3 regions of the Paenarthrobacter aurescens genome follow, and region 2 is predicted to be linked to each of the others. Evidence: predicted binding sites of a transcription regulator. Region 2 holds the regulator's gene; each other region holds the start of a gene.

Region 1 (9,764 bases), 650 kb from region 2:
CAACAGTGACCACAAGTATCACTGAGCTGCTGAGAGGGAAGTCCACATTCAAAACCGTAGAAGCAAATCACCGGGTGCGGCGGCATTGCGGCCGGTGTGTCGTGGGCGAGTCCGCAAATGACTGGAGATATGAGCGAAAAGGCCCATGACCTGCCCGTTTATCCTCTGAGCCACCGACGAAGCAGGCCTTCGGGAACTTCCTCGGCCGTCAACGCGAAGGAACGGTGATCGGCCCATTCGCCGTTGATATGCAGGTAGCGCTCCCGGTAACCCTCGTCACGGAATCCGAGCTTCTCCACAACTCTCAAGCTCGGAGAGTTTTCGGGCCGGATGTTGATTTCCATGCGGTGCAGGCCCAGCACCCTGAAGCAATGATCAGTAGCCATGGCAACAGCTGTAGGGGCGATGCCACGCCCGGCGCGGTCCTTATCAACCCAGTAGCCCAAAGTGGCCATCATAGCCGATCCCCACACGATGGAAGAGACCGTCAGTTGGCCCACAATCCGTGGGTCACGGAAGCCGGCGGTTCGCTCCACAATAAGAAACGGCAAAGCGGTTGATTGACGGGCCTGCTCATTCAGAGAACCCACCATTTGGCGGTAGCTGGGCAGGCGTCCACCAGGAGCCGGGTTGGACGCCTCCCACGGCGCCAGCCACTCGCTGTTCCGCGAACGGACTTCGGACCATTCCCGCTTGTCGCGGTATCTGATGGGCCGAAGCAGCAGGTCTCCGCTTTCCAGCGTCACCGGCCAGATCGCAGAGCCGTACATCATGAATTTGTCTATTTGGGAAGCGTGGCTGTGAAGTTGGGCAGCCATTCACGAAGCTCAGGACCAAGGTCTTCGCGTTCGCAAGCGAGCTCGATGCACGCCTTGAGGTAGCTGAGCTTGTCCCCGGTGTCATAGCGGCGGCCGCGGAAGACAACGCCGTATACACCGTAGCCTTCACCTTCGCCGGCAGCGAGCACCTCAAGGGCGTCCGTCAGCTGAATTTCTCCACCGCGCCCGGGAGCCGTCTTTTCCAGGACATCAAACACGGCCGGGTGCAGAACGTAACGTCCGATCACGGCAAGGTTTGACGGTGCCTCTTCCGGGGAGGGCTTCTCTACGAGTTGCTTGATGCGTACGTAGCCGTCCTCACCGCTGGCCTCAACATCGGCGCAACCATAAGCGCTGATCTTGGAAGGTTCCACCTCGATGAGGGCAACCACGGAACCGCCGGTCTTTTGCTGAACGGCAATCATTTCGCTCAGCAGATCCTCGCGGGCGTCGATCAGGTCATCGCCCAGCAGCACGGCGAAGGGCTCATGACCTACGTGCTGCTTTGCACGAAGGACAGCGTGACCAAGGCCGTTCGGGTCGCCTTGGCGGACATAGTGGATGTCACCAAGGTTGGTGGCGGACTGGATGGCTTCAAGCTTGGCGGTATCGCCCTTCTCGGCCAATGTGGCTTCAAGAGCCGGCACACGGTCAAAGTGGTCTTCCAGTGCTCGCTTGCTGCGCCCTGTAATCATCAGGACGTCATGCAGGCCCACTTTGACTGCTTCTTCGACTACATACTGGATGGCAGGCTTGTCCACCACGGGCAGCATTTCCTTCGGCATCGCCTTCGTGGCGGGAAGGAACCGGGTGCCAAGGCCTGCTGCGGGAATGACGGCCTTACGGACAGCGTTGTTTTCTAGAGTCACCGGACTAATGTAACGGACAGAACACTTCATCGGCTAAACCCCTCGCCGCGTCGTTGGCACATTTGATTACAGCATTGGAGAACTCCTGCTGCTCAAACGTGACGCGGCAACCACACGATCGGACACAGATGGCAACGAAGGAAGACATTCGCAGCAGCCGGCGACTCCACAGACGGACGCTTACCCCGGAGCATCTGGCAAGCGCAGGAGAGTCACTTGCACAGCACGGTACGGCTTGGGCCGCGAGCGTCTCCCCGGATGCAGGCGCTACCTTTGCCGTGTACCTGGGCGTGGCTTTCGAGCCACCCACCATCCCACTGATTACCTCGCTGCATAAGGCCGGACACCGGGTCCTCTTGCCCGTCTGCGAGCCGGGAAGGCTCTTAAGCTGGGTCTACTGGACACCTGAAACGGCCTTTGTCCGGTCCCCTTACGCGCCCATAGACGAGCCGGAGGGCGAACGCCTTGAAAGCTCTGTGATAGCCGGCACCGCTGGGATTTTCATGCCCGCGACGGCGGTGGACCGGGATGGGAACAGGATCGGTCAAGGCGGCGGCTACTACGACCGGCTCCTCCAGGGCCTTGATGCCTCCGGCGGCCGCCCGCCCACCATCGCGGTGGTGTTCGACGACGATTTGTTACCTTCAGGCTCCATCCCTGCCGAAGCATTCGACCGGCCCGTGCGCCAGGCGCTGACCCCGTCCGGAGTTGTGCATCTCCACGAAGGCCCTGAAGAGAACTGAGCCCGGCGCGTGAGGTCCAGCACAACCGCTGGCACGTCCCGCGGTGACCGATGATAGAATTAGCACTCAGGCCCTGCGACTGCTAAAGCGGAATTTCCGCCGACGCTGCACAGGACCTGAACTTTGTCCTAAAGGAGGAACTCAGTGCCCACATACGCATATGCCTGCAAAGACTGTGACCATGCCTTCGACATCGTCCAGTCCTTTTCTGACAGCTCCTTGACGGAGTGCCCCGAATGCAAGGGCGCGCTGCGGAAAAAGTTCAACAGCGTGGGCGTCGTTTTCAAGGGCTCGGGTTTCTACCGGACTGATTCCCGCGACGCGAAGGGCAGTACTGTCTCCCCTGCGCCGGCTGCTCCTTCACCAGCACCCGCAGCTACACCGGCAACCGCTGCGGCCGGCAGCTAGGGTTTTCCACATAGGGCAACCGGGCGCTGTTTTCCGGCCCGGACAGCTGACTAACGTGGCGGCATGCCACACATGTCACGCAGCGCCCTCCTCGCCCGCGCCGAACGCTCATCGCGGGCCGACAGTCATTGGCCGCAGCTAAGCCCAAGCCCCTCCCTTCCAGCGCATTCCCGCGTCCGGACCGGTTCACGATTCCGACGCAGCGGACCAGGTTCCGGGCCCGGCCTGCGTGCACAACGCCCCGGGTTCGGCTTCTGGATCCTGCGCAACCGCCGCTTCGCAGTAGCGCTCCTGTTGTGTGTGGCCGCCGGCATCGCAGTCCAACAACTGACCCCCGCCTCGGAGCAGCGCATAAACATCCTGGTGGCAGCCCGGGACCTCCCAACGGGGACCAGCCTTGCTGCAACTGATTTCACAAGTATTGAGGTGCCGCCAGGTCTGGCTATCAGCGAAGCCCCCGGCAGCGTCAACGGCCTTGTTGGCCGCCAACTCGCATCCCCTCTGGGCAAGGGGCAAATACCTTCGGAATCGAGCCTGCTGGGCCCAGGCCTCCTGACAGGAGCGCCGGTCGGAGCCGCTGCTGTCCCCCTACGAATGGCCGACCCCTCCTCCATCCAGCTTCTCTCCCCCGGCCAACTGATTACAGTGGTCCTCGCAGCAGCCGGGTCATATGACGAATCAAGGCAGAGCCAAATTCTTGCAGGGCCCCTACCCGTCCTCTGGACGTCGGCGCAAGGCGGCAAACCAGGAGAATGGCTGGGGACGGGTGACACCGAAGGCCTGGTGGTGGTGGCTGCCGATCCCCAACAAGCAGAAAAGCTTGCCGGCGCATCAACGCAAGGCAAGCTTTTCTTCGTTTTGGTCAGCCCGTGAAGGACGGCTCAGTCAGTACTTGCCGTTCAGCCCCAATGCGGCGGCTTCTGTTCCTTCAGCCACTGCTCATGGTCGTAACCGGAGTCATCGCCCCACCGCCGCGGATCATCCTCAGCGGCCTTGGTGGGAAGAATTCCGCTGGAACCGGCTTTGGCTCCCGTGGACTTTGGATCCGTTGCGTCCTGGGCCGAAGTGCCACTGACCTCTTCGCCGGGGTCCTCAGCAGCGTGGTCTTCCGCGCCTGTTTCCTGATTCATCAGTGGTGCTTCTTTCGCGTTCTCTGCCTCATGAACATGGCCATGACGCTCTTTGCCTTGACCATGGTCAACGGATTCGGTGGCAAACACGGGCTGGTCACTGCCTGGGTTCAATGGTTCCTCATCCGGGTGAAGAAAACCACGGTGGGCCGACGCCGACTGGGCGATGTGATTCTCCAGGCCCAAGTAGGAGCCGATCCGGTCCGCGCAGGACGAAGGATCGGTGAAGACCTCGATCGTCCAGAGCGACATGTAACGCCACCCCATGCGCTCCAGCAATTGCGGCCTCAACCGGCTCCGCTCACGGACACTCATCCGGCGGTACCGTTCAGTGCCATCGGATTCGATTGCCACGGGGGTGGGAATCTCAGCACCTTCGCGGCCAATGGTGTGAACGGGGTCAGCAGCCGCCGCGATATCCAGCACGCCATCATAAAGGTGCCATACCCGCGCTCCCCGGGCGCGCAAGCGTTCGCCAAGATCGGCCACCAACGGATCTTCGCCCAAGGCCTGTTCGCTGGCTACAGCACGGGAGGCAGGGGTTCCAAGGTTACTGTTTCCGGAGAGTTCGCGGTCCAGAAGTTCGTAGAAGTCCACTGCACCATGAGCCAGACGATCCAGGTCAAGATCCTCAGGCCTGAAGCACGTGAGGACGTGCATGGAGCGCCGGGCACGCGTCATGGCAAGGGCAAAGCGGTTGCGCCCGCCCTCAGTGGACAACGGACCGAAGGAATGAAGCGCACGGCCATGTGGAGTTCGGCCATACCCCAGAGAGAAGATCACGTGGTCACGCACCAGACCCTGGGCGCGCTCGAGGTCCACCACACGGAAGGACTCAGGGCCCGCTCCGAAGAAGCTGGACAGCAGAGGGTGATTGGGCAGTTGCAGCCTGATGGCTTCACCAATCCGGGCAGCATGGCGCAAGCTCGCAGTCACCACAGCCAAGGAAGTACGGGGCCTGAGCCTGGCGTGTTCAAAGACAAGATCCACCACGCGGTTGACCTCCGCGGTGACTGACTCTACGCCCTCATGATCCGCACCGGGCAAACCGGTGCCGTCGGGAATGTACTCCACATGGATGGATCGGTCCAAGCCTGTAACCGAGTTGCCGTCGGGCAAACGGCGCAGGCCGCCGTCGTAGTAGTTCTTGCTCAACTGGAGGATCAGGTCCTCATCCACCGCGCGGTAAACCCAATTCAGCTGCCAGGTGGGAAGGACCCTGGCCAATGCCTTGAATGCACTGTCCACATTCTCGTGGCTGGCCACGCCGGCAACAGGGGGTTCCACCGCTACGCTGAACGTGCGGGCGTGCGCAATCTTGGCATCACCGAAAGCAACCACCTGCCGTGCCCTCGCGATTGCCGGAAGAACAGCCTGCAAAGAAGTGGATTCGGCATCAATGATCACCACGGCGTCGAATTTTTGCTCTGCCGGGAGAACCCCCGTGAGCAAGTAAGGACTGACGGACCATACCGGCACCAGCAGGGGCACAAGATCCGGTGCCTGGGCGCTCAGGGCGGGCAAGGTCACCCGGCCATCCTTCAACAGGGCACGGAGCAGTTCTGCCTGCCGCGGGTGCTCAAGAAGACCCTGGCGCCATTTTTGGGCCAACTGCCAGCGAAGGCGGGCGGCACCACTGGCAATGTGTGCTTGATCGGCGAGCCGATACTCAGCTTCCAGGCGCCGCAACGAGTCCCCGTCAGACATGGCGAGGTAGTCATCACCGCTGATCATGGCTTCCAAGGCGGACTGCCACCAAGCCAGATCCAGTTCGGCGGCTACGGACGACGCCGGGACCTCGCGGGCAGCAAGGTCGGCCAGCAGTTCCCCGAGTCCGTGCTCCCGCATTTCCTCAATGAGTAGCGTTCGCTCGGGAAGTGTTTCCAACGTGGCTGTATCGGCAACAAGCCGCTCCAGCCGTTCCATGAGTTGCAGGTACGGTGTGCCGTGCAGGGAGCCGCCATCGGTGGTGTGCTTGAGGGCATCACCGAGGCGTCGCAGCTCACCATCGAGTTCCCGGTAAAGGGCACCGAGATCGGCAAGGCCGGAGGGAACGGCCGGGTGCCGTTGGGTTGTTGCGTAGTCCGCCCACAGAGCCCGCTGCTCCTGGACCAGAACCAATGAGCTGTGCAGGTCCGCGATGTGAACGCCGGGCCGGACATATTCTTTAGCCACCCTGCGCAAACGGGAGCGCTGCATTGAGGGCATCTCAAGATTGCGTTCACGGCGCCACGCAGAGCTGGCGGTGGCAGAAATGAGATCGTGCACCGGCCGGTCGAAAATGTCCGGGGTGAACTTATCCAGGCTCTCCCGAACGGCAATCAGCAGTTCCAGCTGGGCGCCCCACTCCGTGAAAGTTTCGCCCAGGCGAATCTCGGCGTGGTCGGACACCTGCTTCATGCGATCCCGCAGGACCGGTAGCTTCTCCTCGGCCACACGGGCGAGCTGCTGTGCTTCCTCCGTCTCCTTGCGGGTCACCAACCGGGCACCGTACCAAGGGCTGGAAGTGGAGGCCCGGCTGAAGCTGCCAAGCTCGGCAGCCCGACGCAGACGTCCGGCAAGTTCTTCGCGGTCCTTGATGTTGTCCAGGACGCTTCGCTTCAGGCGCACCGTCGTGGAGGGAGCCGGATGGATGGAGGTCAGTTCAGCGAGGGACTGCATTGCCTGATAGGGCGAGCACCCCCAGCGTTCACGGACGTTATGGAGGGAAGCGACGTGGTCCATCAGGGCATGACGGTGACCGGTCAGTGTCTGGTGAAGATTGCCAAGCTGCGGCTCAAGGGCTTTCTCATTGCGCATGATGGCCCGGACCAGCTGGCCCTTAAGTTGCTGCGGGGTGGTGCCGTTTCCTGGCCGGAAGAGCATCGACTCCAGGCCTAATGATTCAAGGTGGCCGGAAAGTCCTGCGAGGCTGGCTTGCCTGTCTCCCACCACCAGAACGGACTTGCCCTCGCTCACCAATGCACCAATGGCGTTGATGGCAGTTTGCGTCTGGCCGCTTCCTGGCGGAGTGCTGACAACAAGGGAGTCCCCGGCGCGAACGGCATCCACAACATACTGCTGATCGGTGTCGGCATCGAGCAAAAGAAGTTCATCTGCCGGATCCCGAAGGTCCAGGCTGGGGAAACGGCCTGCCTTGATTGGTTCGGGCTCAATGTCCCCGCCATTGGCCGCAGTCGAGAGGGCCGCCACCGTGGGATTGTTCATGTTGATCCAGGGATCATCAAGGTTGCCTGAGAGGTCAGCCAGCGTAGTGACCAGCAGGTTGAACTCCACCTCTGCCCCATGAATCGGCTGAATCAGCGTGGCTAAGCGGTCCAGGACCGGCTGAGGATCAAGCCGGGCAGTGTTGTAGGCCATTCGGGCAACTGCATTGACGTCAAAGACGATGCCATGGACCGTTTTCAAATGGCGCACCAGAGCAGGATTCATCCGCGCTTGCTCGGTGAGCTGGAGCTCGAAATCGTCCTCGCCCGGCCGTACCGTCAAAACAATGGATGTGAGCATCACTGGTGCGGAGACACGCTGGGGCTTGCCGCCCACAGCAGAGGTCCACACCACAGTGCCGGCCGAGAGGTACCCGGCCTCAATGCCGCGGTCGTTGCTGAGCTCGAAAATTTTGGACCGGATGTTGCGGGCAGCCCTGGCCGCCACCAAATACTGCTGGCGATCCCTGATGAGTGTGGACAGCCGTGTTCGCCGGCCTGCGAGCAACTGCGCCAGCCCGGACGGGTGGGCGTTGCTGAGATCGATGGCGCCTTCAGGCGTCTTGACGAAGCGCAGCATCGTGTCCGCCCCGGTGACGGGTTTGAGACCAGACAGCCATTTGCGGAGCTCTTCGGAGCCCTCTTCCTGGCCTTGACCTACTGACACGACTTCTGCCTTCTTTTCTGTACTAGCTTTAGACGCCTTGGACCATACCGGCATACTTTCGAGGGTAGCGGGAATCCTCGGGCAGCTCGCTCCGCAACGCTGTTCCGCTGCGAAATTAGCGTCCATTTCACAGCTGCGGGCCGTTACGCGGACAAAGACCCCGGTTCAACGAGAGTGGCCGGCCTCCCAGAGGAAGCCGGCCACTCAAAGAACTATTCCCACTCGATGGTTCCCGGTGGCTTGCTGGTGACGTCCAGCACCACGCGGTTAACTCCATCCACCTCGTTGGTGATCCTGTTGGAGATCCGGGCAAGCAGGTCGTAGGGCAACCGCGACCAGTCCGCCGTCATGGCGTCTTCTGAAGACACTGGACGCAGCACGATCGGGTGACCGTAGGTGCGGCCGTCGCCCTGCACGCCAACACTGCGCACATCAGCCAAAAGCACTACTGGCATCTGCCAGACGTCGTTGTCCAATCCTGCGGCCGTGAGTTCTGCACGGGCAATGGCATCGGCCTTGCGCAGCAGGTCCAGGCGCTCCTTGGTCACTTCACCCACGATCCGGATTCCCAGGCCGGGACCCGGGAACGGCTGGCGACCCACAATTTCCTGCGGCAAGCCCAACTGGGCTCCAACGGCCCGGACCTCGTCCTTGAACAAGGCCCGCAGTGGCTCTACAAGTTCGAACTGCAGATCCTCGGGAAGTCCGCCCACATTGTGGTGGCTCTTGATGTTCGCGGCACCTTCGCCGCCGCCTGACTCGACGACGTCCGGGTAAAGGGTGCCTTGGACGAGGAATTTGATCTTTTCACCTTCGGCAGCGGCTTGGGCGATGATGGCCCGCTCCGCTTCCTCGAAGGCACGGATGAATTCACGGCCAATGATCTTGCGCTTGGTCTCAGGATCGCTGACACCGGCCAAAGCCGATTGGAAGCGCTCTTGCTCGTTGGCTACGTACAGGTTGACGCCGGTAGCTGCCACGAAGTCCCGCTCAACCTGCTCGGCTTCACCTTCACGCAGGAGGCCGTGGTCCACGAAGACGCAGGTCAGCTGATCGCCGACCGCGCGCTGCACCAGCGCAGCAGCCACGGCGGAGTCGACGCCGCCGGAGAGGCCGCAGATAACCTTGGAGTCGCCGATCTGCTGGCGGATCCGGTCAACCTGCTCCTCAAGGATGTTGCCCGTGGTCCAGTTGGGACTGAGGCCCGCTCCCTTAAACAGGAAGTTCTCCAGAACGTGCTGTCCAAGGACGGAGTGCTTCACTTCCGGGTGCCACTGCACACCGTAAAGGCGCTTCTCGTCATTGGCGAAGGCAGCCACCGGGGCTCCGGCCGTGGTGGCCAGGACCTCGAAGCCCTCGGGTGCTTCATGAACGGAGTCTCCGTGGCTCATCCACGTGTTCTGCGACGACGGGACGCCGTCGAGGATGGAGCGTGCGTCACCCACGAGGAGGGCTTCGGTGGCTCCGTACTCCCGCAAACCGGTCTGGGCCACCTTGCCACCCAGGGCATTGGCCATGGCCTGGAATCCGTAGCAGATGCCGAACACGGGAACGCCGGCCTCGAAGAGGTCAGCCCCCACAAACGGCGCGCCCTCGGCGTAAACGCTGGACGGACCTCCGGAGAGAATGATGGCTGCCGGGTTCTTGGCCAGAAGCTGCTCGGTGGTGAAGGTATGCGGAACAATTTCCGAATACACATTCGCTTCGCGGACGCGGCGGGCAATCAGCTGCGCGTACTGGGCACCGTAGTCAACAACCAGCACCGGCTTCTGGGAAGTTTGGGGTGCGGTGGGAGTAGTCACCAGACAAGACTACTTTGCCGGGCCGCCCCGGTGCACGTTGACGAGGGCGGCCCAAGGCCAAAAGGGGCCTTGCCGTAAGGCATCTCACATCTGGATGCCGTGGACCTTAGTAGCGCTTGGA
Region 2 (9,451 bases):
CAAGCCAATGGTCTTTTCCGGTCTTTACCCGTTGGATGGAACGGATTACCCGGTCCTTCGTGATGCCCTGGAAAAGCTGATGCTCAACGATGCTGCGCTGGTCTACGAGCCCGAGACCTCAGCCGCGCTTGGCTTTGGGTTCCGCGTAGGATTCCTGGGTTTGCTTCACCTTGAGATCACCCGTGAGCGTCTTGAGCGTGAATACAACCTGGACCTCATCTCTACTGCTCCCAACGTGGAGTATGAGGTAACGCTCGAGGACAAAAAAGTCATTCACGTCACCAACCCGAGCGAATACCCCACAGGCAAGATTTCCGAGGTGCGCGAGCCGATGGTTTCGGCAACCATTCTGGCGCCCAATGAATTTGTTGGGTCCATCATGGAACTCTGCCAGAGCCGCCGTGGCCAAATGCGCGGAATGGATTACCTGTCCGAGGACCGTGTGGAACTTCGCTACTGGATCCCGCTGGCTGAGATCGTGTTCGACTTCTTCGACCTCCTGAAGTCCAAGACCAGGGGCTACGCCTCGCTGGACTGGAAGGCCGACGGCGAGCAGGTTGCCGACCTCGTCAAGGTGGACATCCTGCTTCAGGGTGAACAAGTTGATGCTTTCAGTGCCATCACCCACCGCGATAAGGCGTACGCCTACGGTGTGATGATGACTGGCAAGCTCCGCGAGCTTATTCCCAGGCAGCAGTTTGAGGTGCCCATTCAGGCCGCCATCGGATCACGCATTATTGCGCGTGAGAGTATCCGGGCTATCCGCAAGGATGTTCTTGCCAAGTGCTACGGCGGTGACATCACCCGTAAGCGCAAACTGCTGGAGAAGCAGAAGGAAGGCAAGAAGCGCATGAAGATGGTGGGTCGCGTGGAAGTGCCCCAGGAGGCATTTATCGCAGCCCTCACCACTGATGAATCCAAGGACAAGGCCAAGAAGTAAATGCCCAGCGTCCTACCTTTGGGCGACCCGGCACCTGCGGATGGCATTTTGCCTCCGCAGGTGTTGGCCGGCGTCGAGCACCGCAAGTTCGGGCTCTATGTCCACATACCGTTCTGCGCTGTCCGATGCGGTTACTGCGATTTCAACACCTATACGGCCACGGAGCTCGGCGGGGGTGCCTCTCAGGATGCCTACGCTTCCACGGCTGTCTCTGAGCTGGACTTTGCTTCGGTGGCCTTGGATGCCTCAGGTTTGCCCCGCCGTCCCCTCAGCACTGTTTTCTTTGGTGGAGGTACTCCCACCCTTCTTCCTGCAGAAGATCTGGCAAGGATCCTGCGGGCTGCCGTCGACCATTGGGGCCTTGAGCCCGGTGCCGAAGTGACCACGGAGGCCAATCCCGATTCCGTGACTCCGGAGTCCCTGAAGGTTTTGGCCGACGCAGGTTTCACCCGCGTCTCCTTCGGTATGCAGTCTGCCGTACCGCACGTTCTGAAGGTGCTGGACCGCACCCATACGCCGAGTCGGGTACCCCTGGTGGTGCAGTGGGCGCGTGAAGCGGGACTTGCCGTGAGCCTGGATCTCATTTACGGCACGCCCGGAGAATCCATGGCTGATTGGCAGTTCTCCCTTGAGACTGCGCTCTCTTACGAGCCGGATCACATCAGTGCCTACGCTTTGATCGTGGAGGACGGCACCAAACTTGCCGCCCAGATACGCCGCGGTGAGGTGCCCGGTATTGACGACGACGACCACGCTTCCAAGTACGAGCTGGCGGACAAGATGATCTCCGAAGCGGGCTTGGGCTGGTATGAGGTCAGCAACTGGTCGCGAACACCGGAGCAGGCGTGCCGCCACAACCTTGCTTACTGGCGCGGGGACGACTGGTGGGGCATTGGACCCGGCGCCCACTCGCACGTCGGGGGCGTCAGGTGGTGGAACGTTAAGCATCCCACTGCTTACGCCGGGAGGTTGGGGAGCGGAAGCTCTCCGGCCGCCGGACGCGAAACCCTCGACGCCGAAACCCGGGAAGTCGAGCGGATCATGCTTGAAGCCCGGCTTGGCACAGGATTGTCCGTGGATGCCTTGGGCGCGATCGGACGGCACGCGATGGCCGGGCTCATTGCCGACCAACTGGTGGACCCTGTACAGGCGTTCAAGGGCAGGCTCGTCCTGACCCTGAAGGGTCGGCTCCTGGCTGACGCCGTAGTCCGAAGGCTCCTGCCCGACTGACCTCTACTTAATCCAGCGGAGGTTGATTTTGTAGCGGTGAGGCTGCCCGTGGTTTACGCGGATGCCCGCCGAAACGGAGAAGCACGTCAGGGCCACCCAGATTGCGGTAGCGATGACGGCGAAGATGTTGCCAACAACAGGCAGCAAAACCAGGATGTTTGCCAGCACGGCGGCAATGGTGGGAGGCAACGTGAAGTTCAGTGCTTCTTTGGATTCCTGCGCTGTGAACGGTCCGCGATCCTTGAAAATCAAGTAGATCAAAAGGGACGGCAGGCACCCCAGGATGCCGCCAAAATGGGCCAGGGTAGCCCATTGCCTGTCCTCGCTGGCCGTCAGGGGGAGTGCGTTGGCAGGCGCGCCATGGTACTGGGGCCGGCCTGCGGCGCTGCCCGGTTCTTCAGGAGCGTTATCTGCCACGGTGTCTTCCCTTTGCTGTAAAAATGGTGCGGTGTTGCTGTCCAAGAATACCGGCCCCAGCGCACTTCCCGGGACATGCGCCCCATTGACACGGTAGTTACTGATACAAGAGGAAGCCCGAATCAGGGAACAGTCAGGAAATCGATGACTTCCTCCACCCGTCCCAGGAGCGAGGCCTCGAGGTCGGCATAAGTGCGGACCGCACCCAGGAGCCGTTGCCAACCCAAGCCTATGTCCTCCGCGGTCTCGTGCGGCCAGCCGAATGCGCTGAGGATCCCGGTTTTCCAATCGATTCCCCGGGGCACTGCGGGCCAGGCATCAATGCCCAGAACCTTCGGCCGGATGGCCTGCCACACATCCACATAGGGGTGTCCCACAATCAAGACGTTCCCTGCTGCCCCCGGTACTGTCATGGCATCGGCGGCGATTCGGGACTCCTTGGAGCCCGGGACGAGGTGGTCCACGAGGATGCCAAGCCTGCGGCCCGGGCCGGGGTTGAAGTCTGCGATTGCTGACTTCAGGTCATCAACGCCATGGAGTGGTTCCACCACGATGCCCTCCACCCGGAGGTCGTCACCCCAGACCTTCTCCACAAGCTCGGCGTCGTGCTTTCCTTCCACCCAAATCCGGCTGGCCTTCGCTACCTGGGCCCGCTGACCCTGCACTTTCACCGAGCCTGAAGCCGTCCGCCCGGCGGGAACTGCGGAGGTGGCAGCCCGCGGGGCGGGAGGCATCAACCGGATGGCTTGCCCCTCGAGGAGGAAGCCGAATCCCAGTTGGAAGGACTTGGTCTTACCGCGCCGGTCCTCAAGGGATACCACATGCATGCCGCCGGATTTCTCCACACGCGTGACTTCGCCCACCCAGCCCGATTGAACGTCCTCAAGGACCATTCCGCGTTGAACGGCAACTTCGGGCAGTTGCTTCTTGGCTGGAGCGGAAAGATCCTGCGGACCCCAATTGTTCAAAGCCACGGGATTCCTACCTTTTGTGCTGGTTCATGGTGGTGTGCTGGTTCATAGTGCGGGCCTGAGCCGCCCGACGGCAGGTTTCAATGCTAACAACGGGGTGGCTCATACTAGACTTGTTAGCACTTGGGCATGTTGAGTGCTAAGTGTGGGGCTCCGGTGAGACCCCGCGTTGACCGGTCGAATGGGCCAAGGCAGTCGTCAGGAGGTGGAGCAATGAGTGAGCCGCGCAAGCTCGAGGTGCTGCGTGCCATCGTTGAAGACTACGTGCATTCCAGGGAACCTGTTGGATCGAAGGCCCTTGTAGAACGCCACCATCTTGGCGTTTCCAGCGCCACCATCAGGAATGACATGGCTGTCCTGGAAGAAGAAGGCCTTATTGCCGCGCCCCATACCAGCGCAGGCCGAATCCCCACGGACAAGGGCTATCGCTTGTTCGTTGACCGCATTTCCCAGGTCAAACCATTATCTGCAGCCGAACGCCGGGCCATCCACTCCTTACTTGAGGGTCCTGATGATGTTGACGACATCCTGGAGCGCACAGTAAGGCTTCTGTCCCAGCTGACAAACCAGGTGGCGGTCGTTCAGTACCCGCAGTCACACCGGGCGTTGGTCCGTCACGTGGAATTCGTCCTGCTGGCCCCTCATCAGGTCCTCGTGGTGTTGATCGCTGACACCGGTAGCGTGGTGCAGAAGGTCATCGATGCCGGCACCGATGTGGGCAACGAGGCGCTAATGCTTCTGAGGTCCCGGTTCCTGGGCAATATTGCAGGCACCCAGCTGGCTCTTTTGCCGCAGGTACTTCCGTCGGTGGTGGCACTTTGTCCTCCGGAGCTTCGCGGCCTGGCGCAGACTTTGGCCCAAGGGCTGCAGTCATTGAGCGACACCAGCCGTGAAGAGCGGATCCTGATGGCCGGAACAGCGAACCTGGCCCGGTCCAACGTGGACTTCCCCCTAAGCATTGGGCCTGTTCTGGAAGCACTCGAGGAACAAGTTGTCATGCTTCGGTTGTTGTCTGACATGGGGGATGATCCCCGGGGCGTGACCGTAAGCATTGGACGTGAGAATCCTTACGACGGTCTGGCGGAGGCGTCAGTCGTGGCAACCGGTTACGGATCCGGAGCCAAAGTGGGGATTCTTGGTCCTACACGCATGGACTATCCCACTACCATGGCAGCCGTTCGCGCCGTGGCCCGTTACCTTTCCCGCATTCTCGGCGGCTGAACACCGGCCCGAGGAAACATCCGCAGTACAACAAGGAAGAGATACCGACTTTGAGCAGCCACTATGACGTTTTGGGAGTCTCGCCGGAAGCCACCGGGGAAGAGATCAAAAAGGCGTACCGCAAGTTGGCGCGGAAACTCCACCCCGACGTAAACCCGGGCGAGGATGTCGCGGAACAGTTCAAGGCCGTGACGCACGCCTACGAGGTGTTGTCCGATCCCCAGAAGCGCCGCGTCTACGACGCCACGGGCAATGAGAACGGCACCGACAACGGATACGGTGGCGGCTATGCCGGCCAGGGCTTCGCGTTCCAGGACATCTTTGACACCTTCTTTGGCGGGGGTGGCGGCCAGGGCGGCCCTGCCTCCCGTGTCCGTCGGGGCCAGGATGCGCTCATCAGCGTCCGCATCGACTTGAAGGACGCCGTGTTCGGCGTCAACAAGAAGCTCGAAGTGGACACCGCCGTCATCTGCCCCACATGTGATGGCAGTTGCTGCCGCCCGGGGACACACCCGGAACGCTGCGATATTTGCGGTGGCAGCGGTCAGGTCCAGCGGGCTGTCCGGTCGATCCTCGGCCAGGTCATGACAACCGCCCCTTGCGGTTCGTGTGAGGGCTTCGGCACGGTCATTAAGGACCCCTGCAATGAGTGCAGCGGGCAGGGCCGCATCCGCAGCCGCCGTTCACTGACCATCAAGGTTCCCGCCGGTGTTGCCACTGGTACGCGCATTCAGCTCTCCGGGCAGGGTGAAGCGGGACCGGCAGGAGGCCCCTCCGGTGATCTCTACGTGGAGATCCGGGTCAACAACGATTCCATGTTCATGCGTGAAGGCGACGACCTCCATGCCACACTGAGTGTGCCCATGACCGCGGCGGCACTTGGCACTGAATTGCAGCTGGACACCTTCGACGGCGCCCAGGACATTGACGTCAAGGCCGGAACCCAATCCGGAGAAGTCATCACTCTGCGCGGCCTGGGTGTGACGCACCTCCGGGGCTACGGCCGAGGCGACCTGAAGGTGCACTTGCACGTGGAGACCCCCACCAAGCTCGACCCCGCCCAAGAAGAACTCCTGCAGCAGTTGGCCAAGCTCCGCGGTGAGCAGTTTACCGAGGGAAAGCTTGTGGCCAGCGGCGGGATGTTCGCAAAACTTCGCGACAAGCTCGGTAACCTGTAGCGGTGAGCAACCCGGTTTTCTTTGCACCGGCGGGTAGCTTCGGTCAGTTGAGCCCCGGCTCTACGTTCGTCCTGGAGGGCGCTGAAGCCCGCCACGCTGTCACAGTCAAGCGATTGGCTGTAGGCGAGCCGGTGGACATAGCGGACGGTGCGGGCGCGCGGTTGATCGGCACCGTGATGGACACCGGTTCGAGCACCCTCACCGTGCAGGCGTCGGAGATCCTCGTCGAGGACCAGCCGGAAATCCGGCTGGTCCTGGTTCAGGCGTTAGCGAAGGGCGATCGCGACGAACTAGCCATCGAGACTGCTACCGAGCTTGGAATTGATGCAGTCATTCCGTGGCAGTCCGAGCGGGCAATCGTGCGCTGGAAAGGCGATAGGGCCGTCAAGGCGCACGCCAAGTGGCAGTCAGTGGTCACTGCGGCAGCCAAACAGGCGCGACGTGCTTGGATTCCCGAGGTACGTTCCATAGTGGACACAGGCGCCTTGGCGAAAGCCGTGGCGGCTGCTGATGCAGCCATCATCCTCCATGAAGATGCGAAGAACCCCTTAAGGGCTGTCCTTGAGGAGACACTTGCGGTCATGGAAGGACAGGCAGGGACTTCCCGCGAGGTGCTCCTGATCGTGGGGCCGGAGGGTGGAATCGCCCCGCGTGAGGTGACGCGGCTCAGCGACGCGGGTGCGGTGACGGCACTGTTGGGTCACCATGTCTTGAGGTCTTCGACGGCGGGACCCGCCGCCGTCGTGCTGGCCAGCGACGTCCTCGGCCGCTGGTAGACAACGGCCGCTGGTAGTCACCGCCGTTGGTAGGCTGCCGCCCCTAGGGCACGCGGTTATCCGACGTTGAATATGCGGGTGTCGGTGCTCGTCTCGATGGTTGCGCCGGCTTCGTCCACCTGCGAGACCCGCAACTCATATTTTCCGGCCTTCAATTGGGCACTGAAGTTGAAGACGCCGTATTGACCGGGGTCGCCGGTGGCTTGGGTTTGTCCGGTGAAAAGGCTGGTCTTTTCGCCCTTGTTGTTTTCTTGGAGAATCTGCCAGCTGACCGGTTTTGAGCTGTCCGTGCTGCGGCCATTGAACTTGACCACACCTGTTGGCAATGTTGTTTCCTCTTGGGGGTCGATGATCCACAGAGGTGCTACCAGGGAGGCATTTCGTTCCATGGGTTGGCCAAGTTTGACTTGGCCGAAGGCCATGTAGTCCGTGTGCCCGTCAACCAGGATGACAACTTGGATTTGTTGTCCGGAGTTGATCAGGCCTGAGGAGGAGGCTGCTGCTGTAGCTGTATAGACCAACTGTTGGACGGCGCGCTGCGCCATTCCAGCGTCGAGGTTCGAGTTGAACGCATCCCGGGAGATGTCGACGGTGATGACGTTCTTGCCGGAGATGGACGTGGCCAGGTTTTCCGGTGCCTGCCAGGGTGTGAAGAAGTCGTGGTCCAATGGCTTTTCGGACATCATGATCTTCAGTGCGGTGGTTACGGGGTTTCCATCGCTGGAGATGTCCCTGAACTCGCGGTAGAGGTAGACCTCTTCCTTGCTGCGGCCAATCCAATACACCGGTATTTTTGTGGAGGCCTGCGTAGTTTCCAGTGGAGCGTGGCTGGCTGGTGCGTCTGCAATGGTGACTGGCGGGGAAGTCACCCCGGCCGCGCTGCCGCCGCCATTGGCAATGCATCCCGTCAGCAGAAGGGCAGCAAGCATCGCAGGCACCGCTGAGAGGGACTTGGTCCGCCTGCGCGCGCCATCTTTGATGGTTACTGGCTCCGTAATGGGTGTCCTGCCTTCATGTATCCGGTGTGGCAGCAGGTGCCGCCGATCCCCGGCCGCGAGGGCCGGGCAGCAGGGTGCTGATGCCACCCGCTATGCCAGCTTGGCACATCGTCGACGGCGGTCGGCCGGGATTGGGCGGACGGGCGCCAACTGAAACAGGATTGATACCCGCTTGATGCGGAGTTGAGACAAAACGTGTGACATGACGGAGAGGGGCCGGTGTTGCCGCGGATTTCGGTTCCTTGAACGCCGGGCTGGCGTAGGATTGAAGACATTCCGGCATCTCGGACGAGCGCCTCTTAGCGGTCGCGAATGTCGAATCGATGGCGTTAATAGGACCAACCGGAGGAGAAAAGGCCTGAGGCCAGCACTATGAGTGAATCTTTGAACGGGCGGCTCAGGACCGGAAACGGCAACCTGCCGCCCACCGAGTTCCCGCACACACTACCGGGTACGCGCACGGAAGTTGTCACGTTCGACAACTCCGACCAGATGGTTCACTCGTTGGGCAGCCACGACGAAGCCTTGCGCTACATTGAGGAACAGTTCCAGGACGTAAGTTTCCATGTCCGGGGCAACGAGCTTTCCATGACAGGTCCTTCCACCGTTATTCCACGCGTCATGCGCCTTTTGGAGGAAGTCCGTGGGCTCGTAGCAAAAGGAACCGTGGTCACTCCGGACGTCCTCCAGCAGCTGGTTTCGCTTTTGAGGGCCCAGTCAGTCCAGAATCCGGCCGATGTCCTGACGCACAACATTCTTTCCAGCAGGGGTAAGACCATACGGCCCAAAACGCTGAATCAGAAGAACTATGTTGACGCCATTGATGACAACACCGTGATTTTTGGCATCGGCCCGGCGGGCACAGGAAAGACGTATCTGGCGATGGCCAAGGCCGTGCAGGCCCTGCAGACCAAGGAAGTCAGCCGGATCATCCTGACCCGGCCCGCAGTGGAAGCGGGGGAGAGGCTGGGCTTTCTGCCCGGCACGCTGAGCGATAAAATCGATCCCTATCTTCGCCCGCTGTATGACGCCTTGCACGACATGATGGATCCCGAGTCCATTCCACGCCTGATGGCTGCCGGGACCATCGAAGTAGCCCCCTTGGCGTACATGCGCGGACGCACGTTGAATGACGCCTTCATCATCCTCGACGAAGCACAGAACACCACGCCGGAGCAGATGAAGATGTTCCTCACTCGTCTGGGTTTCGGTTCAAAAATGGTGGTCACCGGAGATGTCACACAGATCGACCTCCCGTCCGGTTCGACGTCGGGCTTGCGGATCGTCCGGGAAATCCTGAAGGGAATTGATGACGTCAATTTCTCCATCCTGGAGGCAACAGACGTCGTACGGCACCGTCTGGTTGCCGACATCGTCTCCGCTTACGGCGCTTGGGATGACGCGCACAGCAGCGACGCCGCTAAATCGCAGTACACCTCCGGAACGCAGTACAAACGTGGAGAACGTAAATGAGCATTGAAGTAAACAACGAGTCCGGTGTAGCGGTGGACGAGGCCCGGCTGGTGACGTTGTCGCGCTTTATCTTTGAGCGGTTGTACATCCACCCCCAAGCGGAGCTTTCCATCCTCCTGGTCGATGAACCGGCCATGGAAAAACTTCACATCGAACTGATGGATGAGCCTGGAGCTACCGATGTTCTCTCCGTACCTATGGACGAACTGACGCCGGGCACTCCGGATAAGCCCACCCCGCAAGGCAT
Region 3 (9,764 bases), 1.3 Mb from region 2:
CAAAACGGCGGCCCCCACCAAAACTGGTGAGGACCGCCGTCGTGATTCTTGGTGCTGTAAAGCTACAGCGGAAGGCTTAGAAGCCGCCCATGCCGCCCATGTCGTCGCCGCCGGGAGCCGGAGCGTTCTTCTCAGGCTTGTCAGCAACTACAGCCTCGGTGGTCAGGAAGAGACCAGCGATGGAAGCAGCGTTCTGGAGAGCCGAGCGGGTGACCTTTACGGGGTCGTTGACGCCGGCAGCCAGAAGGTCTTCGTAGACGCCCGTGGCAGCGTTCAGGCCGTGGCCCGAAGGCAGGCCGCGAACCTTGTCCACCACAACGCCCGGCTCGAGGCCGGCGTTGAAGGCGATCTGCTTCAGCGGAGCATCGATTGCAACCTTGACGATGTTGGCACCGGTTGCCTCGTCACCCTGGAGGGTGAGGTTGGCGAATGCCTTGGCGCCTGCCTGGATGAGGGCTACGCCACCACCGGCAACGATGCCTTCTTCAACGGCAGCCTTTGCGTTGCGGACTGCGTCCTCAATGCGGTGCTTGCGTTCCTTGAGCTCAACTTCGGTTGCGGCACCGGCCTTGATGACTGCAACGCCGCCGGCCAGCTTGGCCAGGCGTTCCTGCAGCTTCTCGCGGTCGTAGTCGGAATCGGAGTTCTCGATCTCGGCGCGGATCTGGGCTACGCGGCCTGCGATCTGCTCGGCGTCGCCGGCACCTTCAACAATGGTGGTCTCGTCCTTGGTGACAACAACCTTGCGGGCGGTGCCGAGGAGTTCCAGGCCAGCGTTTTCGAGCTTGAGGCCAACTTCTTCGGAGATGACCTGGCCACCGGTGAGGATGGCGATGTCGGCCAGCTGAGCCTTGCGGCGGTCACCGAAGCCCGGAGCCTTGACGGCAACAGACTTGAAGGTGCCACGGATCTTGTTGACGATCAGGGTGGCCAGGGCCTCGCCCTCGATGTCTTCGGCGATGATCAGCAGCGGCTTGTTGGACTGCATGACCTTCTCCAGAACCGTGACGAGTTCCTTCACGTTGGAGATCTTGGAGTTCACGATCAGGATGTACGGGTCTTCGAGGACCGTTTCCTGGCGCTCAGCGTCGGTGACGAAGTAAGCGGAAATGTAACCCTTGTCGAAGCGCATGCCTTCGGTGAGTTCGAGCTCCAGGCCGAAGGTGTTGGATTCCTCGACCGTGATGACGCCTTCCTTGCCCACCTTGTCCAGGGCTTCGGCGATCAGGCTGCCGATTTCAGGATCGCCGGCGGAGATGGAAGCCGTAGCTGCAATCTCTTCCTTGGTCTCGATTTCCTTGGCGGAGGCCAGCAGTTCGCTGATGACTGCCTCAACAGCCTTCTCGATGCCGCGCTTGAGGGACAGCGGGTCGGCGCCGGCGGCAACGTTGCGCAGGCCTTCCTTCACCAGTGCCTGAGCAAGAACAGTTGCAGTGGTAGTACCGTCGCCAGCGACGTCATCCGTCTTCTTGGCAACTTCCTTGACCAGTTCTGCACCGATCTTCTCGTAAGGATCGTCCAGCTCGATCTCCTTGGCGATGGAAACGCCATCGTTGGTGATCGTGGGGGCGCCCCACTTCTTTTCGAGGACGACGTTGCGTCCACGCGGGCCGAGGGTGACCTTGACGGCGTCTGCGAGGATGTTCAGGCCCCGCTCGAGGCCGCGGCGTGCCTCTTCATCAAATGCAATGATCTTGGCCATAACGGCGGTAGTCCTTTCGGGACAGTCGTTAAGAAGGTACCTGTCAGATGGGGTGCCCGCGACGGACGGTCCTTTGCTTGCGGCCTCTGTATGCCCCGCGCTCCGAACCTCACCCCACCAAGGTGTTTCTTGATCCTCCGCAGGTCCGCCGCCCATCCAATACCGGGGTTAGCCGGGCCGGACTTAGCAGTCGAACCATAGGAGTGCTAAATCAATAATTAGCACTCGACCGGGGAGAGTGCAAGCAGAGATGCCACTTTGCTCCATAAACAAAGGGGTTTCAGCCGAGGGCTGACGGGATGGGCGTTGAGGCCGCGATGAGCTAAGCGACGCGGACGCCTTCGGCTTGCGGGCCTTTCTGGCCCTCCCCCAACTCGAACTCAACCCGCTGGCCTTCTTCCAGGGCGCGGAAGCCATCCATCTGGATAGCGGACCAGTGCACAAAGACGTCGTCACCGGATTCATCCACAGTGATGAATCCGTAGCCTTTTTCGGCGTTGAACCATTTGACGGTTCCCAAAGCCATGATGCCCACACTTTCACAGTAGCCAAGACCGGTTGCCGGGATCTCCGTACCGGAATCAATCCACTGTAACCACAGTCACCATCACTGCGCTGCCGTGGACGGGCAGGGCAGCGCTTTTGTTATTGAGGCTTAACCGAGTTGGAGCTTGAACGCTCCGTCATGGCGGCCGGGTGGCTACTGGAAGCCGGGGCCGGCAACAACCACCAGAGGCTGTTGAACCTCAGGTGTTTCCACAATGGTTTCAATACCCAGCAAGGTTCCCAGCGCTTCGGCGTTGGCCTTCTGCTCGGGAGCGTTGTAGAAGATCACGGACGTTTGCTGAGGCAGTCCGCCCCAGTTTCCTACCGTGCTCAGTGCCCAACCGTCACCCTGAACCAGGCCTGCTACCCGTCCGGCCAAGCCAGCGGTCCCAGCCCCGTTGTACACGGCCACCGGAGTGGTCTTGTCCACAGGAGCTGAGGACGCAGTGGCAGAAGGAGATGCCGACGGCGTCGGTTCAGCAGTCGCTTCGCCGCCCGGTTCGCCCGACGCAGTGGGTTCGCCCGAAGGGGTGGGGGCGCTGCCCGATTCAGTGGGCGCAGCTGAGGGTGCCGTAGACGTCTGCTGGGGTGCCGGCGTCGTGATGTTTGACGCAGCGCCCGGCGCTACCAACCCAAGGTTGGGGAGGATCAGGAAAGCCACCAGCCCGAGTACCAAGGCAACGGCCCCTACGGTCAGGACCGGCCACAAAGTGGGGCGGGCGGTCTCTTGGGCATCGCGGTGAACGCCCTGGCGGGACGTGTTCTGCGGGACCTGATCGAATTCGTCCTTGGCATATTTGGTCATGGTGAAGCGTTGTCCTTGCTGGTTGCTGCTGACTGATCAGCTTGGCGATTTACGCGTCGGACCCCAAGCGACGTGCAGTCCTCGCGCGCTGGCGGGACGTACGTAGTCTACGCAGTCTCTTGACGAGCATGGGATCGTGGGCCAACGCGTCCTCGGTATCGATCAGCGCGTTCAGGATCTGATAATAGTGTGTGGCGGAGAGACCGAACAGCTCGCGAATGGCCTGTTCTTTGGCCCCTGCGTACTTCCACCACTGCCGCTCCAGCGCCAGCATCTGCTGGTCCCGTTCACTCAATGGGGAGTCGCTGCGGGTCTCGGCTGCGAGGTCCTCGAGCGCGAAACCGGTAGCTTGCGACGCCATCGGCTCCGGTGCTGGTTCTGCCACGGCACACTCCTTCGACGCTTGTTGGGGGAAAATGTCCTACCCCCATGTTACGGGCGAATAACAACGCTGTCATTCGTGGGGACGACGCCGCGCGGGGGACAATGGCGTGGTGAATGGCGAGGATGCACTCTTTGATCTTGAACCTGCCAATGCGGCCGAGCCAGGCTTCGCGGCGCTCTGTGAGCTGCCACTCGAAGAGCTCATCTCTGCCGACTGGGCAGAGGCGTTGCGTCCGGTTGAAAGCCAACTCCGTGAGACGCTGAGCTTCGTGGCCGGCAGGTCCTCCAACGGCGCGCACGTTCTCCCCGGGCCCACCAACCTGCTGCGGGCCTTCAAGCAGCCGCTCGCCGACGTCAAAGTCCTGATCCTCGGCCAGGATCCCTACCCGACTCCTGGCCATGCGATCGGGCTTTCATTCGCCGTGTCCCGTCCAACGCGGCCCATTCCACGAAGCCTGGCAAACATCTACCGCGAGCTTCACGACGACCTCGGCCTGCCACCCCGGGTGCACGGTGACCTCAGCGCCTGGACCGAACAAGGCGTCCTGCTCCTGAACCGCGTCCTGAGCGTCGAAGCGGGGAACGCCGGCTCTCATCGTGGCAAGGGATGGGAAGCGGTGACGACGGCGGCCGTTACCGCCGTCGCCAACCGTACGGACGGTGCGGGGCGGCAGAGGCCGCTGGTGGCGATCCTGTGGGGCAAGGACGCCCAGAGCGTCACGCCGCTGCTGGACGGGGCGCCGTCGATCGCTTCGGTCCATCCGAGTCCGCTCTCCGCATCACGAGGATTTTTCGGCTCAAAGCCCTTCAGCCGGACCAACGAACTGCTGGTGGGCATGGGTGCTGAGCCCATTGACTGGGAACTGCCGGTTCTGTAACCAATACCGCGCTGTAACCTTCGACTCATACCCAGCCAGCATGCAGAGAATTAGCTTAGGCTTACCTACATGACTGCACTCCCCGTCACTTCGTCCGCCTCACGCAAAACCCGCCCGCAGGTCAACCTGACCGTTTTGAGCAACGAACGCCTGTCACCGCACATGGTGAGGATCGTGGCAGGCGGACCCGGATTCAGCGATTATGTGAACAACGAATACGTGGACCGCTACGTCAAAATCGTCTTCCCCCAACCCGGCGTCGAGTACGAGCTCCCGTTGGACTTGTGGGCTATCCGCGAGACCATGCCGCGCGAGCAGTGGCCCCATACCCGCACCTACACCATCCGCTGGGTGGACCTGGAAGCCCGGGAACTGGCCATCGACTTTGTGGTCCACGGCGATGAAGGACTGGCTGGTCCCTGGGCTGCCACAGCAAAGCCCGGCGACTCCCTGACCTTCACCGGCCCAGGTGGCGCGTACAACCCCGCACCCGAGGCTGACTGGTATCTCTTCGCCGGCGACGACGCCGCGATCCCGGCTATCGCAGCCTGTGTTGAGAGCCTCACTCCCGATGCCCGCGGCTCAGTATTCCTTGAGGTGGACAACGAGGCGGATATTCTTCCCATCAACGCGCCCACCGGCGTGGAATTGCACTGGTTGCTCCGGCAAGGCGTCCAAGCGGGTTCCAGCAACCTGCTGTTGGAAGCGCTCAGGAACACCGAGTGGCTGCCCGGACGCGTTGACGTCTTCGCCCATGGTGAACGGGGCTACATGAAGGGGCTCCGGGAGATCTTCTTTGCCCAACACGGCCTGGAGAGGTCGCAAGTCTCGCTGTCCGGGTACTGGGCCCAGGGCCGCGTGGAGGAAGTCTTCCAGGCTGAGAAGAAGCTCCCCGTAGGCCAGATCTAGCGTCAGGGCTGATCCGGCATCAGTCTTTAAAGCCGAACGGCGCCGCCCCATGGCGGCGCCGTTCGGCTTTCGTGGTTTATCGTCTGCGTACCCTGCGGCGTTCGTTGCTGGACAGGCCCTTTGTGAGCGGCCTGGCCAGGTTGTCGCCGAGCACAATGCCCGCAGCGACTCCCAGGACGATCGCACCGGCGTTGAGCATGCCGCCTGCACCGATCAGGATGTTCCCGCCTTCAACCGTGAGAGCGTACATGGAGCGGAAAATAGTCAGACCCGGCAACAGGATCAATGCTGCGGGAACAGCAACTACCAGCTGCGGAGCACCAAGTTTGAGCGCCACCACACGGCCCAACAAGCCAATCACCACCGCAGCGACTGCCGGCGACAAACGGTCACCGAGCCCGGCTTCGCCCACCGCCCATAAGGTGAAGAAGCCCAGCAAGCCGACTGCCGCCGTCGGGATCAGCAGCCGCATCTGAGTCTGTTCGGTGACGCCGATTGCCACCACAGCTACAGCAATGAGGATCGCCTGGATCCACAAAGGGTAAGCGTCGGGGAAGGTTTGTGTGACATCCAGAACAGCGCTGCCCATCAGCGTTCCGACGACGACGGCCACGCCGATTCCCGCAACAATGGCACCGAAGGTGAGCAGCGTGGAGAGGAAGCGGCCTGCAGCCGTTACGGGGAATCCGTTAATGGCATCCTGCACGGACGAGACGAGGCGGCCGGTGGGTAGCAGCAGCAGGATTCCTCCCGCCACCACAATGGATGGAGCAATTTCCACCCCCGCCCAGCGCAGCATCAGGGCGATGAACGTGACAAGGAACGCACACGCCATGGTGTTGAAGAAGTCCGCTGTCCGCCACCTGACAAGCTGCCGTGAAAGCAGGCTGATCAGGATATTGGAGCAGAAGGCAACCGCGGATGCGCCCAGGCCCCCACCCAGAACGCCCACGAACACTGCGGCGAAGATGCCGAACGCGATGGTGACCATCCACCGCGGGAAGGGTTTCGCGCTACGGATGATCTCGTTCAACCTGCGCACGGCTTCGTCGCGGCCCACTCCCCCTGCCACGATGTCCGTGACAAGTTGATGAACCTGGGCGAGGCCGGCGTAGTTGTTGGTCCAGGAGCGGACTACACGCAGCAGCGTGATGGGAGTCTGGTCCTTGGGCGCATAGTTGATAGCCACCGACTGGTTGGTGATGTCCACTTCAACGTTCTTCAGGCCAAGAGCTGCAGTGACCGCAATCATGCTGGTCTCCACTTCGAGGGCACCGGCACCGTAACGGAACATGACTTCTGCCAGATGAAGCGCGAAGTCGATGGTTTTGCGGGCCGAAGCGTCCACACCTACTACTTGAATGGTGGGGTTGGCGTAAGGACTTCCGGCCAGCCTGTCCACAATATTCATAGGAGCGGTGGGCGGGCTGTCGCCTTGAACCAGACGCATCAGCATGCGTTTGGCGTTGACGTTCTGCCGCACTTGGGATGGCCGCAACGGCTGGGTTTTGGGCAACCCGTCTGTAGGGGGCCTGTTGGCGGACCCGTCAGGGCGTTCAGTCACGCGGTGATCCTCCCTTGGCTTGTGTGATTAGCGATTCCTCCGAAATTTTCCTACTACCGGCAATTTCTCAAGGGGCAATCGTCCCAGAACTGTCTGGGCGGCCCCTGCGAGCTTCCTGACCGCGCGGTAACCGTGGAAGACGAGCGGGTTTACCGGGGCCACAAAATCGCCCACCAGCTGAACTACCTCGCCGCCGAAGCCCTTCTTGAACTCGTAGCCGCCGTGGCCGGTTTCGTCCTGGCCCTGGATCCCGAACGTGCCGTAGAAGTTGTAGCGCGAGTATCCGTTGTTCAGGGCGTGCAGCATCATGCCCCAGTAAAGGGAGGTGGCGCCGTTGAAGTAGATGTAGTCCTGAACCGTCCCGCCGATGACGCACACCAGTTCGTCCCCTGAGCATGCAAAATGGATTGCTGCCACGGTGGCCACACCCACAGAGTCCGGGAAGCGCTCAATATCCTTGAGGCTGCGCTCGTAGCTGTCCACCAGGTCCTGGACAACCTTGATGCGGTTGGCCTTCTTCTTGCTGCCGGTTTCCTCCACCTCGCGCTTGAGGTCGGCCAGGGTCTTGGACTCGGCGTCCAGCCGCTTCGTGATGGAGGCCCGGTATTCCGGAATGTTGATCTTGGCCATCATGAGCTTGGTGAACTCATCGGAGGTATTGCGCAGGAGTTGCTCGTAGTACTCGCGTTCGCGGTACGTAAAGCCCTTCTCATCGCCGGCAGTGCTGAGGGCGTTGTAGAAGTCATCCAGCGTTTCCAGCGTGGCCTGTTCCAGGTAAACGCCGTTCTTCTCCGCTTTACGGATGGCCTTGCGGGTGCGGTAGTTCATCCCCATGATGAGCTCTTCGGAATCGGCGATCCCATCCAGCTGCTTGATGAACATCCAGTTGATGTTGGCGAAGTTCATGTCGAAGCCCTGGTGCTTGAAGCCCAGGCCCTCAAGCTCCTTCAACAACGGGCGGTTGTCCTCAACCTCGGGGTGCTCAGCGCCTTCTTCGTCCCGCGCGATGTACCGGATGTTGGGCGAGATTCGCAGTTCGGCGGCCTTCTTCGAAGCCGCATGCTTCTTCAACTGCTCGACGACGAACCGAACCACTGCGGGGTCGCTGTAGTCCATCAGTGGTCCCTTGGCGCAGTCGGCGGTCTTGTACCCGATCCGGTTGGAGGTGTACACGAGCTTTCCCGCAGCAATTAGGCTGCCGTTTCGCCTCACTCCAAAGAGTTCGACTTCCTGTCCCCGGGCACGCTGGAAGCGTGTGAGATCGAGGGACTGGATAAAGCTGCCCTGCGGGTGTCCCTTGGCGAATGTCTCGAAATCAGCGTCACTGAGAATCACGAATTCCATGTCGGTTCCAGCCTCAATCGGAGTCAAAGAAATTACCTCACCTAAAAGTAGATTGCACCCGTTGGTGGCCGGGGCGGGCCTGAAGTTAGCTTGCTGGCTGCGGGTGGGGCCTCAGTAGAACTGGCCGCCGGTGCGCATGGTTTCGAGTCGACGGAAGATGCGCTCCGCACCCTTGAGCCACAGTTTGTGGCGGACGGGCCCCAAGACATGGTCGTAACAGCCCACGAAGTCCGTCACGGTCTTGCTGAAGCTCGTTTTGAACGAACCCAGGCCATAGAGCGGGTGAGTCTTGTCCTTGATCCTTGCAGCGGGCGGTGTTCCACAGAAGTCGTATTCCACGCACCCCAATTCCTGCATGCGCTGGATGGCCGCCCATTGGACCAGATGCGAGTCGCCGTACTGCTTACGGTTCTGGGTGGACCCACCGTCCTTGTACGTTGCTTTGGAGCCGTAGTTGATGACGAAAGCACCAACGCTGGGTGCACCATCCTCGTAGACGAAGAAGAAATGGCCCTGTCCGCGTGTGCAGAACTCTTCCCAGAATGTGGAGTAATACTCATAGCTCCGCAGTGGCATGGCCCCCTTGGCGTTCACAGTGTTCTGCATAAGGGCGTAGAGCTTGCGGTAGCTGTCCTCGCCCGGTTCTGCCTGCGTTACCTGGCAACCCTCACGCTCGGCTCTGCGCACTGCGTTACGGGCACGGGAAGAAATGCTGCGGAGGACTTCATTGGCCGGCGCCGATATGTCCAGCAGCGCCGTGGAATCGTTGGACTGGATATTGGGAGCCTTGACCAAGCCGGCAGCTTGGAGTTCTGCTGCTGCCTCAGGCGACTCAACAATGTCAGGCTCGATCTTGATGCTGAAGACGTTCATCTTCTTCTCTCGAGCCAGCGCGGCGACTGCTTTCAGTGCAGGCTGAATATCGCTGACATCCGGGACGTCCGGCCCCTTGATCAGGTACCAGAGCCGACCCATCACAGGGAACTTCTTCTCCAGGAGCAGGTTGTAGCTGGAGTACTCCTGAGTCTCCACGACGAGCCGCCGGACCAGCCAGCCGTTTCCGTCCTTGACAGCCGCGTAGGCGTCCGACTGCAGCATGTTGCCGCCGTGCGGATTCGCGGTGACGTGCTTGTCCCAGTTTTCGATTTCCTCGGCGGTGGCAAAGCGGGCGGTAAATTCTCGCAAGGTGGCCGTGTCCAATCTCAGGGTTTTGGTGCAGTGTTCAAAAGCGTAGTGCGCATGCGGACATGCAGCCCCAAGTCTATCGGGGTATGTGGATATCGCCCGATTCCGCTGATCTACCAAGGTATTAGAGCCTGATCTGGTCTGCGCTCTCCAGCTTGATGGCCTTCTGTTCAATTCCGCTTTCGCGTTGGTGGCTCACCAGTCGATCCGCATTGATAAGCCTGCTGAGGCTGAGCCCAGTGAGGTCGGCGATCTGCCCGATGGGTACCTGGAAAGTCCGGAACGGCCCCAGCGGCGGCGGCTCACCTTCAAGGAGCCGCTGGCCGATCGCCTTTTTCAGCTCCACTTTTCCCAGCATGGGCGATTGGTCCAGCACGAAGCCGACGGCGGCCAGCTTGGCGTCGTTGGTCCATGCCGCGATCTTCCAGAACTTCCGGGGGATCTGCA

Evidence for each region. Region 2 encodes HrcA, which represses chaperone genes, less so after heat shock. Its sites were predicted from a motif close to TTNGCACTCGNNNNNNNCGAGTGCNAA; they were not measured.
Region 1: ABI796_RS13465 (FmdB family zinc ribbon protein) is a predicted target of HrcA. The motif match lies at 2,490-2,516, and genes of this name have one in related genera.
Region 3: groL (chaperonin GroEL) is a predicted target of HrcA. The motif match lies at 1,886-1,912, and genes of this name have one in related genera.

Annotation. Positions count from the first base shown of each region.
Region 1 is NZ_CP157456.1:2,905,638-2,915,401, forward strand. It holds gene ABI796_RS13445 (hypothetical protein) at 1-13, opposite strand, end outside; gene ABI796_RS13450 (GNAT family N-acetyltransferase) at 159-770, opposite strand; gene galU (UTP--glucose-1-phosphate uridylyltransferase GalU) at 782-1,717, opposite strand; gene ABI796_RS13460 (5-formyltetrahydrofolate cyclo-ligase) at 1,816-2,430, shown strand; gene ABI796_RS13465 (FmdB family zinc ribbon protein) at 2,575-2,838, shown strand; gene ABI796_RS13470 (RcpC/CpaB family pilus assembly protein) at 2,902-3,711, shown strand; gene ABI796_RS13475 (DUF4011 domain-containing protein) at 3,738-7,895, opposite strand; gene guaA (glutamine-hydrolyzing GMP synthase) at 8,054-9,643, opposite strand; gene ABI796_RS13485 (DUF3817 domain-containing protein) at 9,750-9,764, opposite strand, start outside.
Region 2 is NZ_CP157456.1:2,255,040-2,264,490, reverse strand. It holds gene lepA (translation elongation factor 4) at 1-940, shown strand, start outside; gene hemW (radical SAM family heme chaperone HemW) at 941-2,170, shown strand; gene ABI796_RS10455 (DUF4870 domain-containing protein) at 2,174-2,587, opposite strand; gene ABI796_RS10450 (DUF3097 domain-containing protein) at 2,710-3,561, opposite strand; gene hrcA (heat-inducible transcriptional repressor HrcA) at 3,772-4,779, shown strand; gene dnaJ (molecular chaperone DnaJ) at 4,830-5,957, shown strand; gene ABI796_RS10435 (16S rRNA (uracil(1498)-N(3))-methyltransferase) at 5,960-6,733, shown strand; gene ABI796_RS10430 (GerMN domain-containing protein) at 6,790-7,662, opposite strand; gene ABI796_RS10425 (PhoH family protein) at 8,104-9,204, shown strand; gene ybeY (rRNA maturation RNase YbeY) at 9,201-9,451, shown strand, end outside.
Region 3 is NZ_CP157456.1:993,318-1,003,081, reverse strand. It holds gene groL (chaperonin GroEL) at 77-1,702, opposite strand; gene ABI796_RS04805 (cold-shock protein) at 2,025-2,228, opposite strand; gene ABI796_RS04800 (LytR C-terminal domain-containing protein) at 2,403-3,053, opposite strand; gene ABI796_RS04795 (DUF3263 domain-containing protein) at 3,103-3,438, opposite strand; gene ABI796_RS04790 (uracil-DNA glycosylase) at 3,545-4,315, shown strand; gene ABI796_RS04785 (siderophore-interacting protein) at 4,385-5,224, shown strand; gene ABI796_RS04780 (threonine/serine exporter ThrE family protein) at 5,301-6,788, opposite strand; gene ABI796_RS04775 (peptidoglycan bridge formation glycyltransferase FemA/FemB family protein) at 6,816-8,132, opposite strand; gene ABI796_RS04770 (peptidoglycan bridge formation glycyltransferase FemA/FemB family protein) at 8,244-9,332, opposite strand; gene ABI796_RS04765 (DNA/RNA non-specific endonuclease) at 9,442-9,764, opposite strand, start outside.